Regions from separate parts of the Oceanobacillus sp. CAU 1775 genome, predicted to be linked through region 2. Evidence: riboswitches for the same ligand, from Rfam matches in the RefSeq annotation. Region 2 holds a riboswitch; each other region holds the start of a gene.

What was found. A riboswitch is a leader RNA that binds a small molecule or an ion and turns the genes downstream of it on or off. The one in region 2 is predicted to bind S-adenosylmethionine.
Region 1: it holds a riboswitch for S-adenosylmethionine, as region 2 does, so the genes downstream of both, ACXYMZ_RS08175 (methionine ABC transporter ATP-binding protein) here and metK (methionine adenosyltransferase) in region 2, are expected to answer to the same signal.
Region 3: it holds a riboswitch for S-adenosylmethionine, as region 2 does, so the genes downstream of both, ACXYMZ_RS11480 (OsmC family protein) here and metK (methionine adenosyltransferase) in region 2, are expected to answer to the same signal.

Annotation. Positions count from the first base shown of each region.
Region 1 covers NZ_JBTLRO010000004.1:54,750-59,039, forward strand. The annotation lists gene ACXYMZ_RS08150 (acyl-CoA dehydrogenase family protein) at 1-302, shown strand, start outside; gene ACXYMZ_RS08155 (arsenate reductase family protein) at 496-852, shown strand; gene gcvH (glycine cleavage system protein GcvH) at 933-1,316, shown strand; gene ACXYMZ_RS08165 (toprim domain-containing protein) at 1,474-1,830, shown strand; gene ACXYMZ_RS08170 (thioredoxin family protein) at 1,855-2,169, shown strand; SAM riboswitch class I at 2,234-2,335, shown strand; gene ACXYMZ_RS08175 (methionine ABC transporter ATP-binding protein) at 2,426-3,454, shown strand; gene ACXYMZ_RS08180 (methionine ABC transporter permease) at 3,447-4,103, shown strand; gene ACXYMZ_RS08185 (MetQ/NlpA family ABC transporter substrate-binding protein) at 4,132-4,290, shown strand, end outside.
Region 2 covers NZ_JBTLRO010000005.1:102,814-107,103, reverse strand. The annotation lists gene ACXYMZ_RS10125 (hypothetical protein) at 1-86, shown strand, start outside; gene pckA (phosphoenolpyruvate carboxykinase (ATP)) at 240-1,829, opposite strand; SAM riboswitch class I at 2,058-2,164, shown strand; gene metK (methionine adenosyltransferase) at 2,296-3,498, shown strand; gene ACXYMZ_RS10110 (nucleotidyltransferase family protein) at 3,773-4,060, shown strand.
Region 3 covers NZ_JBTLRO010000006.1:43,844-48,133, reverse strand. The annotation lists gene ACXYMZ_RS11490 (response regulator transcription factor) at 1-570, opposite strand, end outside; gene ACXYMZ_RS11485 (QueT transporter family protein) at 765-1,268, opposite strand; PreQ1 riboswitch class I at 1,276-1,320, opposite strand; SAM riboswitch class I at 1,501-1,608, shown strand; gene ACXYMZ_RS11480 (OsmC family protein) at 1,720-2,166, shown strand; gene ACXYMZ_RS11475 (DUF3231 family protein) at 2,295-2,798, opposite strand; gene ACXYMZ_RS11470 (carboxypeptidase M32) at 2,968-4,290, opposite strand, start outside.

The sequences.
Region 1 (4,290 bases), on a different contig from region 2:
ATATGGTTGGAGAAGTATTCAACATGGAATCTGCAATACTTCGTACAGAAAAAGCAATGAATGCAACGGGCGCTGAAAAGAATAATCAAAAGCTTTTATATACGCAAGTATATGCACAAGAAGCGTTTAATCGTATCGAAGCAGACGCAAAAGACATTTTAATTGCTGTAGAAGAAGGAGATACACTTCGTATGATGCTATCTTCCCTACGCAAATTAACACGTCACAATCCAACAAATGTTGTAGAGAAAAAACGTGAAATTGCGAAAGCGATCATCGATAAAGAAACGTATGTAATTTAATTTTTATATAGATAACAGCGTGTAGCTTTTGGCTATGCGCTGTTATTTTAATTTAAACGATGATCTATACTAATAGTCATTTAATGGGTTCTACCATAGTTTCGATGCCTAAAAATGCTTTTAATGTAATGAACGAACGTTGTATGATAAACTATATTTGAAAAATGAAATCGAAATGAGGGGTAATTTTATAATGAGTCTTACTTTTTATTGGTACCCAAATTGTGGGACATGCAAGAAAGCAAAAAAATGGTTTGAAGATAATGATGTTGCATATGAAGCGGTTCATATTGTTGAGGATACTCCAACGAAAGAGGAACTTATCGAACTTATTGAAAAAAGTGAGTTGCCAGCTAAGAAATTCTTTAATACTAGCGGTAAGAAATACAGAGAACTAAATATTAAAGATAAAATTAAAGATGCATCATTAGAAGAAATGGCCGAGATCCTTGCATCTGATGGAATGTTAATTAAACGCCCAATCGCAACAAACGGAATGAAAGTAACGGTTGGTTTTAAAGAAGAAATTTACGAAGAGACGTGGAAATAAAGAGTAAACTCTTGTTTTACTTTATATCTATTCCATTGTATAGTTAAAATAATAAGATAATTGAAAGGGTGGCAGTGAATATGAGTTTACCAGAAGGATTACTTTATTCAAAAGAACATGAGTGGATTAAAAAAGAGGGAAATAAAGTACGTATCGGCATTACAGATTTTGCACAAGATGAATTAGGAGATATTGTGTTTGTTGAACTCCCTGAAGTTGATGATACGATTGATGTAGAAGAATCATTCGGAAGTGTAGAGTCAGTTAAAACTGTTTCAGAATTATATGCTCCTGTAAGTGGTAAAGTGGTTGAAGTAAACGAAGAGCTTGACGACAGCCCTGAATTAGTAAATGAGTCACCATACGAAGAAGCATGGATGATTGTTGTCGAACTTGATGACGAAAGCCAGTTAGACAACCTTCTAACTGCGGAACAATATCAAGAGGTTATCGACGAGGACTAATTTTCATTAACTAAATAATATTTTAAGCAGGCTAACAATACAATTTCATGTATGGTTAGCCCTTTGTCTTTCATATACTAAAAGAATGAAGGAAAAGTCTCTATTATTTATAAACTCAAACGAGCAAACTGCTTGCTTAGATAAGGGGAGCAATGAGATGATGAATTATGAACCTGAAAAGGTAATTATTGTTGAGGGTTTAACAGATAAGCGAAAAGTCGAAGAGGTCCTTGATGAAGATGTAACAATTATCTGTACGAATGGTTCTCTCAGTCTTCATCGTTTTGATGAATTATTAGAGACTTATCTTTTAGACGAAAATGATGTGTATATTTTAGTTGATGAGGATAAACAAGGTAATAAGCTTAGAAAGCAATTGGCTAGAGAGTTGCCTCACGCAGAACATATTTATATAAATAGTGATTATCGCGAGGTAGCTACTACGCCACATAAAGTCCTTGCTTCTTTATTATTAGCAAAACGCTTTACAGTGAGAACACTATATCTAATTTAATAAATTTTAATTTAGGGTGAGTTTATGCAGGAAATATCAACGGAAGAGTTACAATCTGGTAATTATATTTTATTTATTTATACCCCATTTTGTGGTACATGTAGTGTTGCTCGAGCAATGCTTGAAAATATTGAAGCCATTCATAAACAAACGATTTTTTATGAAATGAATGCGAATTTCGAAGAGGAATTTATGCATGAACATAAAGTTGAACAGGTACCTTGTCTATTTATTATGGAAAATCATGAAGTGAAAGAAAAGGTCTATACTTTGCATTCAACTGGAAATATATATCGTTATTTATTGAAATATAAACCAGAATTATTCAGTCAAGTATAATCTTTGTTGACAATAAGGAATTGTAATGCTACTATTATTTCTAATCAATTTAATAACTAAATATCTCTTATCATGAGCGGTGGAGGGACTGGCCCTTTGAAACTGCGGCAACCTTCAATTTTATATTGAAAGGTGCCAAATCCTGCAATTTATTGAAAGATGAGGGAACGGTAGCGTATATTTAAATTTCCTACGCCTTTCTGTTCTCTAACAGGAAGGCGTTTTTTAGTATATTTTTTAGAGAGGAGAAACGGTATTGATTTCGATTAAAGGTTTAAGTAAAGTATATTCCACAAAAGACAAGCAAATCACCGCGGTTGATGATTTGAACCTTGAAATAAAAGACGGTGAAATCTTCGGTGTAATTGGCTATAGTGGAGCAGGAAAAAGTACATTCGTACGTTTGATCAACCGTTTAGAAGAGCCATCGACTGGTAGTATTAAAATTAGTGAAAAAGATATCACTTCACTAAAACCCGATGAACTAAGGGTTGCAAGACAAGATATCGGCATGATTTTTCAACACTTTAACCTACTCTGGTCACGAACAGTTGCTGAAAACATTGCATTTCCTCTCGAAATAGCTGGGGTGAATAAGCAGGAGAGAGAAACAAGAGTACAGGAATTAATTGATCTAGTTGGGTTAACTGGTCGCGAAAGTGCTTATCCTTCACAACTAAGTGGTGGGCAGAAGCAGCGTGTTGGGATAGCTCGTGCACTAGCGAATAAACCGAAGCTCTTACTTTGTGACGAAGCAACATCTGCGCTAGATCCCGAGACAACGAATTCCATCTTAGAATTGCTAGTTGATATCAACAAACGATTGGGATTAACGATTATATTAATTACTCATGAAATGCAAGTGATTCGTAAAATATGTCACCGTGTTGCTGTAATGGAAAACGGAGAAATCGTTGAACTTGGAAACGTATTAGATGTTTTCTTACACCCTACTCAAGATGTGACAAAGAAATTTGTTGGTCAGATTATGGGGATGAGTGAAGAGGATAATGATTTAGATAGTATTATTCGTGCAAATCCAAGTGGGAAATTGTTGAAGCTTCAGTTTATTGGAGAGCAAGCGAATCAAGCTTTAATAAGTAGATTAGCAAAACAATATGCGATCGATATAAATATTCTCCAGGGTAAAATAACGAATACGCAAGCAGGTAGTTATGGAACATTATTTGTACAAATGATTGGTGATGAAGCAGAAGTTTCTAAAGCAATTGCTTCTGTTAAAGCAGAAACCTCTGTAGAGCTGGAGGTTATAGAAAATGCTTGAAAATTTAAAAGTTGATGAACTTATTACAGCAACAAACGAAACACTATATATGACATTTGCTTCCTTAATAGGAACGGTAGTATTTGGAATTGCTCTTGGTTTACTTTTATTTTTAACAACAAAGGGTGGCATTTGGGAAAATAAAATAATTAATGTCACTACTGGCGGAATTGTTAATATCTTTCGTTCGATTCCCTTTATTATTTTAATAATTCTTTTATTCCCTTTTACAAACTTCTTATTGGGGACATTAAGAGGTCCTACCGCAGCTTTACCAGCACTAATTATAAGTACTGCTCCCTTCTATGCGAGGCTAGTAGAAATTGCATTTAAAGAAGTTGATAAAGGAGTTATCGAGGCTGCAAAATCGATTGGTGCAAAAACAAGAACGATTATTTTCAAAGTTTTACTTCCTGAATCGATGCCTGCCCTTGTTTCTGGCATAACCGTAACAACAATCGCACTTATTGGTTATACGGCAATGGCTGGATTAATCGGAGCGGGAGGCTTAGGAGACTACGCATACTTCTATGGATTTCAGAGAAGAGATTTTGATTTAGTCTTCGCATGTACGATCATTATTTTAGTTATCGTCTTTATTATTCAATTTATTGGGGATTATATCACTAATAAGTTAGATAAAAGATAAAATATAAATTACTTAAGGAGAGAAAAAAATGAAAAGAATTTTAGGATTTATTTTATTGTCATTTATTTTACTGTTAGCTGCTTGTGGAAGCAGTGATAACGAAACGGATACAGGTGCTGATACAGAGGATAATACAAATGGTGAAGCACAAGAAGAGGAAAGAGTTGAGCTTGTAATTGGAGCATCA
Region 2 (4,290 bases):
TCGTCACAGAATATGCTGAAGTTCACAATTCAGATTCGAGAACTTCCAAAAAGTCTTTTATTTTAGTCTTCAGCAGCCCGATTTAGCATTCGATGTACTGAGGCTAATCACAGCGAACATCACATTATCCTTTTGAGCACAAAAAAATCCCCATTCTCTAAAATCGAGAATGGGGTTCAGCAAGGTTCGCTGAGAATTTTCACTCATATATAAAATCCTTTTTGGGATGAGGAAACGAATTAATTTCCTTGGTAAACTGGTCCTGCTTGTTGAATAGACTCAGTTACATTATTGAATTTCTCAAAGTTCTTATGGAACTCACCAGCTAAAGCTTTTGCTGCTTCGTCATATGCTGTTTTGTCTTCCCAAGTATTCTTTGGAACTAAAACTTCATCGGGAACACCAGCAACATGTACTGGAATTTGTAAACCAAATACTTCATCAGTAATTGTTTCGATGTTGTTTAACTCACCTTCAAGTGCTGCATGAATCATTGCACGTGTGTAAGATAATTTCATACGGCTACCAACACCATATGAACCACCAGTCCAACCAGTATTTACTAAGAATACACTTGCATCATACTGATCAATTTTTTGACCAAGCATATCCGCATATTTCGCTGGTGCAAGTGGTAGGAATGGAGAACCGAAACATGCAGAGAATGTTGCTTGTGGTTCTGTAACACCACGCTCTGTACCTGCAAGTTTACTTGTGTAACCACTTAAGAAGTGATACATTGCTTGCTCTTTTGTTAACTTACTGATTGGCGGTAACGTACCAGATGCATCCGCCGTTAAGAAAATAATTGTGTTTGGATGACCAGCAACACTTGGTGAAACAATGTTATCAATGTTTTCTACTGGGTATGCTGCTCTTGTATTTTCAGTAAGTGATGTATCATCATAATCAGGTTCACTTGTTTTTTCATCAATAATTACGTTCTCTAATACAGATCCGAAACGAATCGCATTGAAAATTTGTGGTTCTTTTTCAGCAGATAAGTTTGAACATTTCGCATAGCAACCACCTTCAATGTTGAAGACGCCGTTTGGACTCCAACCATGCTCATCATCACCGATTAAACGACGGTAAGGATCTGCAGAAAGTGTTGTTTTACCTGTACCTGAAAGACCGAAGAATAATGCAACATCGCCTTCTTGGCCAACGTTTGCCGAACAGTGCATCGAAAGAACGTTTTGTTGTGGTAATAGATAGTTCATGATAGAGAAGATTGACTTTTTAATTTCTCCAGCATACTCCGTACCACCAATAAGTACAATTCGTTTTTTAAATGATATAATAATGAATGTTTCAGAGTTAGTTCCGTCAACTTCTGGATCTGCCTTGAAGTTTGGAGCAGAAACAACTGTAAATTCTGTCTGATGTGTTTCTAATTCTTCTTCAGTTGGTGCAATGAATAGCTGACGAGCAAAAAGATTATGCCAAGCAAATTCATTAAACACTTGGATTGGTAGCTGATAATTTTTATCTGCCCCAGCAAAACCTTTAAACTGATAAACTTCATCTTTATCCATTAAGTAGTCTGTGACTTTTTGATATAATTTATCGAATGTTGCTTCATCGATTGGTCGATTCACATTTCCCCAATCAACTGTATCTTCACTAATTTCATCTTTTACAATAAATTTATCTTCCGGGGAACGTCCAGTATATTTTCCTGTAGTTGCTGTAACTGCACCAGTTGAAGTTAATACGCCTTCTTTACGCTCTAATACGCGTTCTACTAGGTTTGCTACAGATAAATTCTCCTTCAGGTTTTTATGACTATTAAGTTTGTTTGCCAATGAATTGTCGACCATTTTCATTATCATTCTCCTGCCTTTAGAAGGTATTATTTAGTAAATATCACTTATTAATAAAAGTATTTTGTTAAATCTTTTATTAGTATAACACATTGGTGTGATTAATCCATACTAATACAAGCTTTTTTTTCAAAAAAACATACGAACCAATCACCATATAAAAGTGTAACAATAATAGTCTTTATTGACAATAAGCTTGCATTTGGTTACTCTTATCTAAGAGCGAACACTCTCTTATTCAGAGCAGGCGGAGGGACAGACCCGATGAAGCCCAGCAACCTCACGATTTCGTGAAAGGTGCTTACCTGGTGCAAGGAATAATCCTTGAACAATAAGAGCGAAAGGCCGGTTTTTCCTTTCCTCATGAATGTAGGAAGGGATTTTTTTGTTTTTTGCCTTGAATAGTCTTAAACTTTGAATATAAAAAAGGGTTTTCGTTACAAAATTTACAAAGGAGAGAACGAACCACATGACTGAAAATCGTCGTTTATTCACATCAGAGTCGGTAACCGAAGGACATCCAGATAAAATGTCCGATCAAATATCAGATGCCATCTTAGATGAAATTTTAAAGGAAGATCCTTATGCGCGAGTAGCTTGTGAAACAGTTGTAACGACAGGCATGGTTTTTGTTGCAGGAGAAATTTCAACAAAAACATATGTAGATATTCCTGCAATTGTCCGCAAAACAATTAAAGAAATTGGCTATGTACGAGCGAAATATGGCTTTGATTCAGAAACATGTGCAGTAATGACTGCAATTGATGAACAGTCCCCAGATATTGCTGGCGGGGTTGATCAAGCATTAGAAGCTAGACAAGGAAAAATGGAAGGTACAGACTTAGATGCAATTGGAGCAGGGGACCAAGGATTAATGTTTGGTTATGCTTGTGACGAAACGGAAGAATTAATGCCACTACCAATAAGTCTTGCACACAAACTTTCCAAACGTTTAGCGGATGTTCGAAAAGAAGAAATCATTGATTACTTACGACCAGATGGAAAAACACAAGTAACCATTGAATATGATGAGCAGGACCAGCCTGTCAGGATTGACACAATTGTTATATCTACACAGCATCATGAAGAAGTTTCCAACGAAACAATTGAAAAAGACATCATTGAGCATGTTATTAATAATGTCGTACCAACAGAACTTTTAGATGAGAGAACGAAATATTTTATTAATCCTTCTGGACGTTTTGTACTTGGAGGGCCTCAAGGTGATGTAGGACTTACAGGTCGAAAAATCATTGTCGACACTTATGGTGGTTATGCTCGCCATGGTGGGGGAGCTTTCAGTGGGAAAGACCCGACAAAAGTTGACCGATCAGCTTCTTATGCAGCACGCTACGTTGCAAAAAATATTGTCGCTGCAGGCTTAGCGAGAAAATGCGAAGTGCAATTAGCATATGCAATTGGTGTTGCTGAACCAGTTTCCATTGCAATCGATACATTTGGAACTGGAAAAGTTTCAGAGGATACACTTGTCCAAGCTGTCCGTGAACTTTTTGATTTACGTCCCGCAGGAATCATCCGCATGCTTGATTTAACAAAACCAATCTATAGAGACACAGCTGCTTATGGACATTTTGGCAGAACAGATGTTATCTTCCCTTGGGAGAAAGTAGATAAGGTTGAAGAGTTGAGAGCTTTGACGCAGGTAAATTAATATTTAATAAATAATACTCGAGTGATTAGTAGACGAATTCGTAAATGAGTTCGTCTATTTTTTATAGGAATGTTGAAGCTTTATTTGATGGTATTTGTGTATGCTGGAGTAGGTAACATCGGTCAAAGTTGGGTGTAAGAATCCAATAGATACTATTCAAAGGTAGGTAGCACTAACATATAAATAAAGTACAAAAAAACCTTACTAAGTACAGACAATATTTGTAGCATGTTATAATGTAATAAGAAATAATAATAAAGAGGGGGTATGTGCAATGATACATGATCTTCTTCAAGAAAAACGTGAGAATATTTTAAAAACAGCAGGTAATCACGGTATTAAAAATGTGCGGATTTTTGGCTCTGTTTCAAGACGTGAGGATGGACCTGAGAGTGATCTTGACTTACTAGTAGAATTTGAGGAGAATAGGAGTCTATTTGACTTAATTCGTTTCAAACAAGAAATGGAAGACTTACTTGAAATTAAAGTAGACGTTGTAACTGAAAACTCGATTCATTGGAGTATGAAAGAAGATGTTTTAAACGTGGCAATTCAGCTATGAAAAATGATAAACTCTATTTACTTATGTGAATAGTACAGTGATGTATACGATTGTGCACTAGCTTTATCTTGATCAACAGCCCTACGATGATGCTGATATGTAAGCTTCACTAATTTCAACTATTATTTATTATAATTCAACTTGATTACATAAAAACGGTTTGCAACTGCTAACCGTTTTTTGTTTAGATAAATTCAAAACTTTTTGTTAGGTTGTCTCGTCTAATATTT
Region 3 (4,290 bases), on a different contig from region 2:
ATTTGGCTCGTTCCACACTTTTTCATAAATATCATCAATAGAAAAAACACGACCGGCATGAGTCATAAGCAGCTCTACAATTTTGTATTCGATTGGCGTGAGCTTCACCACTTCCCCATGCGCTGTTACTTCTTTCGAGGCCACATCTAGTGTAAGTCCATTTAAATCAATAACTTTAGTGGCACCTTCAAATGTACCGAGCGTGACATACCTTCTTAACTGCGATTTTACTCGAGCGACAAGTTCCATTGGATTGAATGGCTTTGTAATATAATCATCGGCCCCAACTTGTAATCCTAGAATCTTATCCGTGTCCTCTGTTTTTGCACTTAAAATAATGATTGGGATATTCTTTTGTTCACGTATTTTATGTGTGGCAGAAATACCGTCTAATCTCGGCATCATCACATCTAAAATGATGAGGTGTATCTCCTGTTTATGTAAAATTTCTAATGCCTCGATTCCATCTTTTGCCTTGATAACTGTTACTCCCTCATTCTTCAGATAAATTTCAATAGCATCGCGAATTTCTTTTTCATCATCTACAACTAATACATTATAATTAGCCAATGCTTCCCCTTCTTTCCGTACTTCTTATCTAAAACAATCATAGCCTGTAAATCTTAAACTTAAGTTAGTAAATTTCTGAAGATTTTCTTAAGATTTATGAATGTCTCTATTATATAGTTCAATAAGAGTCACGACAAAAAAGAGTGCAAAACGCTGTTATGCGTCTTGCACCCTAAAAAGAATTGCTTCATTTTTTAAGAATATATATTTTTATCCATTAATTGATTAAAATTCAATCGTTTATTTAATGCATAAATCAATGGGATACCTACTGCTAGAACTGCAAACTCACCAACTGCTGTTGTGAACCATGTGAGTAGGAATGGTAATCCTAAAGCAAGATTCAGTTCAAACGCAATGATAAACATATTGAATGTAAACACCAGCGTATTTGCAACGAGTAAGATCCATATATTCTTGATGTACTTCGCTAGTAAGATAATAATACCAAGTGAAATTGCTGAATGCGCAACTCCAAATACTAAATCAAACCAACCGAGCGGGGAAAATAAATAATTATAAATAAATACCCCTGCTACAATTCCGAAGAAGTAACGTTTATCAAACACAATTAAGTGATTGAAGATCTCCGAGATTCGGAATTGAATATTTGTAAAACCAAACGGCACAACAAGTAGAGACACAGCAATATACAATGCAGCAATCAGCGCATTGACAACAAGTGTCCTCGTCTTCATAATAAACCTCTCCTTAGTTTTTTATCGTGGGATGGTTACGAACCACGTCAATAATCAAAAAGCCTTACCATTATATAATAGATTAAAAGGTTTACACAAGTTTAAAAGAGTGCAACATGGGGACGGTTCTCGTGTTGCATTCAATGCAACAGAAGAACCGTCCCCATGTTGCAAAAAGAGTTTGACAATTGAAATTATACATGTTATCGTTTATAAAATTCATATTAGTGACAACTCATCCAGAGAGAGGGAGGGACTGACCCGATGAACTCTCGGCAACCGCTATTTATAGCAAGGTGCCAATTTCAGAAGCATATTATATTTATGCTAAAGATGAGAAAGGACGGTATCCGTATATTCTGCTCCCTTCTCATTTTCTTGAGAAGGGGGTTTTTATTTTTTCCTCGAGTTGTCATGAATTGAATAAATAAAAATTTGAGGAGAGATAATGATGGCAACACAAGTAATTAAAGCAAATGCACATTTAAAAGAAAGGGTCCTTGTAGAAACTACAGCAAGACAACATCGAGTAATTGTTGATGAACCCGCATCACTTGGTGGAACTGACACAGCAATGAATCCTGTTGAATTACTATTGTCTGCACTTGGCGCATGCCAGTCCATAGTCGCACGCACTTATGCTGAAAAGTTTGGAATTAATTTAAATGACTTTAAAGTTGAATTAGAGGGCGATTTAGATACAGATGGATTTTTAGGCAAGGCAGACGTTCGACCAGGGTTTTCAAATATCCGTTCCACTTATTCCATTGAAACAGATGCGCCAGAAGAAAAAGTCGTTGAGTTCCTGGAGTTTTTAGAGAACCACTGTCCAGTAGGAGATACGATTGAAAATGCTGTAGGTTTTTCATCATCTTATCGTATTAATCAAAAGGCTTAATTATTAATAAATATTGGTTTCAATTGCATTTTTATTAAGTGCAATTGAAACCTTTCTATAGCTTTATAAAAATAAAGAGACGATTCTCTATTTTATAGGAGAACCGCCAACTATATTTTAGATATTCATTAACTACTTTTAGTATGCAATGGTGGTGGAATTAACCAGCCTTTTGCTTTGTTTAATTTTAGTGCTTTCGCTCCTAATTGTGCTTTTTGCATATGGAACTGGCCAAACATCATGGCGATATCTTCTCGAATGGATTGCCCCATGATTGTACTACAAGCAACGAGTCCCGCAGCAATATTTCCTGAAAGTATCGCTGAGATTTCTGGATCTGCAAAACGTGCACCAACTGGAATATCATCTAAGTTAGCATTCGGACGCTCTGGTGGTGCTGGTGGTAGCCCTATTCCATTTGCTTTTAATAATTCTTCAACCTTTTTAACTTCTTCTTGTGCGCCTTGAATTGCTTCTTCAAGTAATCTCTTTAAATCATCATCGCCAGTGTGGTTTAAATGTGTTTGATAACCTGCGATTGCTCCTTTAGCTACTAATATAAATGACCATGTACTAAAAACTTCACCATAATGCATCGGCTCATCTGTTGGATTTCCACTTAATACACCCATCTTAATCCTCCTAATTAATTTCATGAATTGTGACACCTTTCATTACCTCATATAACATATTGTTCTACATTTGCTCGTTTATATACATGCTTTGCGCAATATAATGCAACATGGGGACGGTTCTCGTGTTGCAATGATTGCAACACGAGAACCGTCCCCATGATTCATCTTATAGGTTATAAAGTTTTGTGTATTTTTCTTCTAGGTATGTTGCTAGGTGTTTGGCGTTAAGTCTTTCGCCTGTTGTGTCTTGGATAATTTCTAGTGGTTCTTTCATTTTTCCGTATTGATGGACATGTTTTGTTAGCCATTGTAAAATCGGCTCAAAATCTCCTTTTTCACATAGAGAATCGAAATCTGGCAAGTCCTTTAGCATTGCATTTTTTAATTGGGCAGCGTACATATATCCTAATGCATAGGATGGAAAATACCCGAACAAGCCACTAGACCAATGAACGTCTTGCAATATCCCTTCCCCATCGTTTTCTGGGCGGATACCTAGGTATTCTTCATACTTATCATTCCAAACCTGTGGTAAATCTTTCACCTCTAGATCCCCATTAAATAATTCCTTTTCAATTTCATAACGAATCATAATATGAAGTGGGTAAGTTAGCTCATCCGCTTCAATTCGAATAAGTGAAGGTTGTGCAATATTAACTGCGCGTAAGAATTCTTCTAGGGAAACATCGCCAAATTGTTCCGGTGAATGTTCTTGTAAACTCTCATAATTATATTTCCAAAAACCTTCGTGATGGCCGATAAAATGCTCGTAAAACAAAGATTGTGACTCATGAATACCCATTGAAGTTCCATCTGCAACTGGATAGCCTTCTAATTTTTTATCAAAATTTTGTTCATATAAAGCATGTCCACATTCATGAATCGTACCAAATATCCCTGAACGAAAGTCATTTTCTTTATAACTTGTCGTAACCCTCACATCACCTGTATTGATACCCATCGCAAATGGATGTACGGTTTCATCTAATCGTCCTGCTTCAAAATCAAACCCTAACTGATTCAAAATTTTATAGTTAAATGCATTTTGCTTTTCTATTGGAAAATCTTTAAATATAAATGAAGTGTCGGGTTGATTATTTTGTGCACCGATTTTTTTCACAAGTGGTACGATTGTTTCTTTTAATTGGTCAAATACTTCATCAATGATATCCGTCGTTAATCCTGGCTCGTATTGGTCCAGAAGACGATTATATGCATTACCGTCTTTCTCTCCCCAATAATTAATGAATCTTTTAGTCATCGCAACAACTTTTTCAAGATAGGGTAAAAACATTTGGAAATCTTCTTTTTCCTTTGCTTCTTCCCATATGGATTCTGATTCAGAGCATAGAATGACAAACTCCTGGTATTCATCTGCCGGAATCTTTTTACTCAAATCGTAATTCTTTTGCACCTCTTCCACCGTTTTCTTTAATAGAGGTGTTAATTCTTCTTTATTCTTTTGGAGTTCATCCAAATAAGTTTTCAT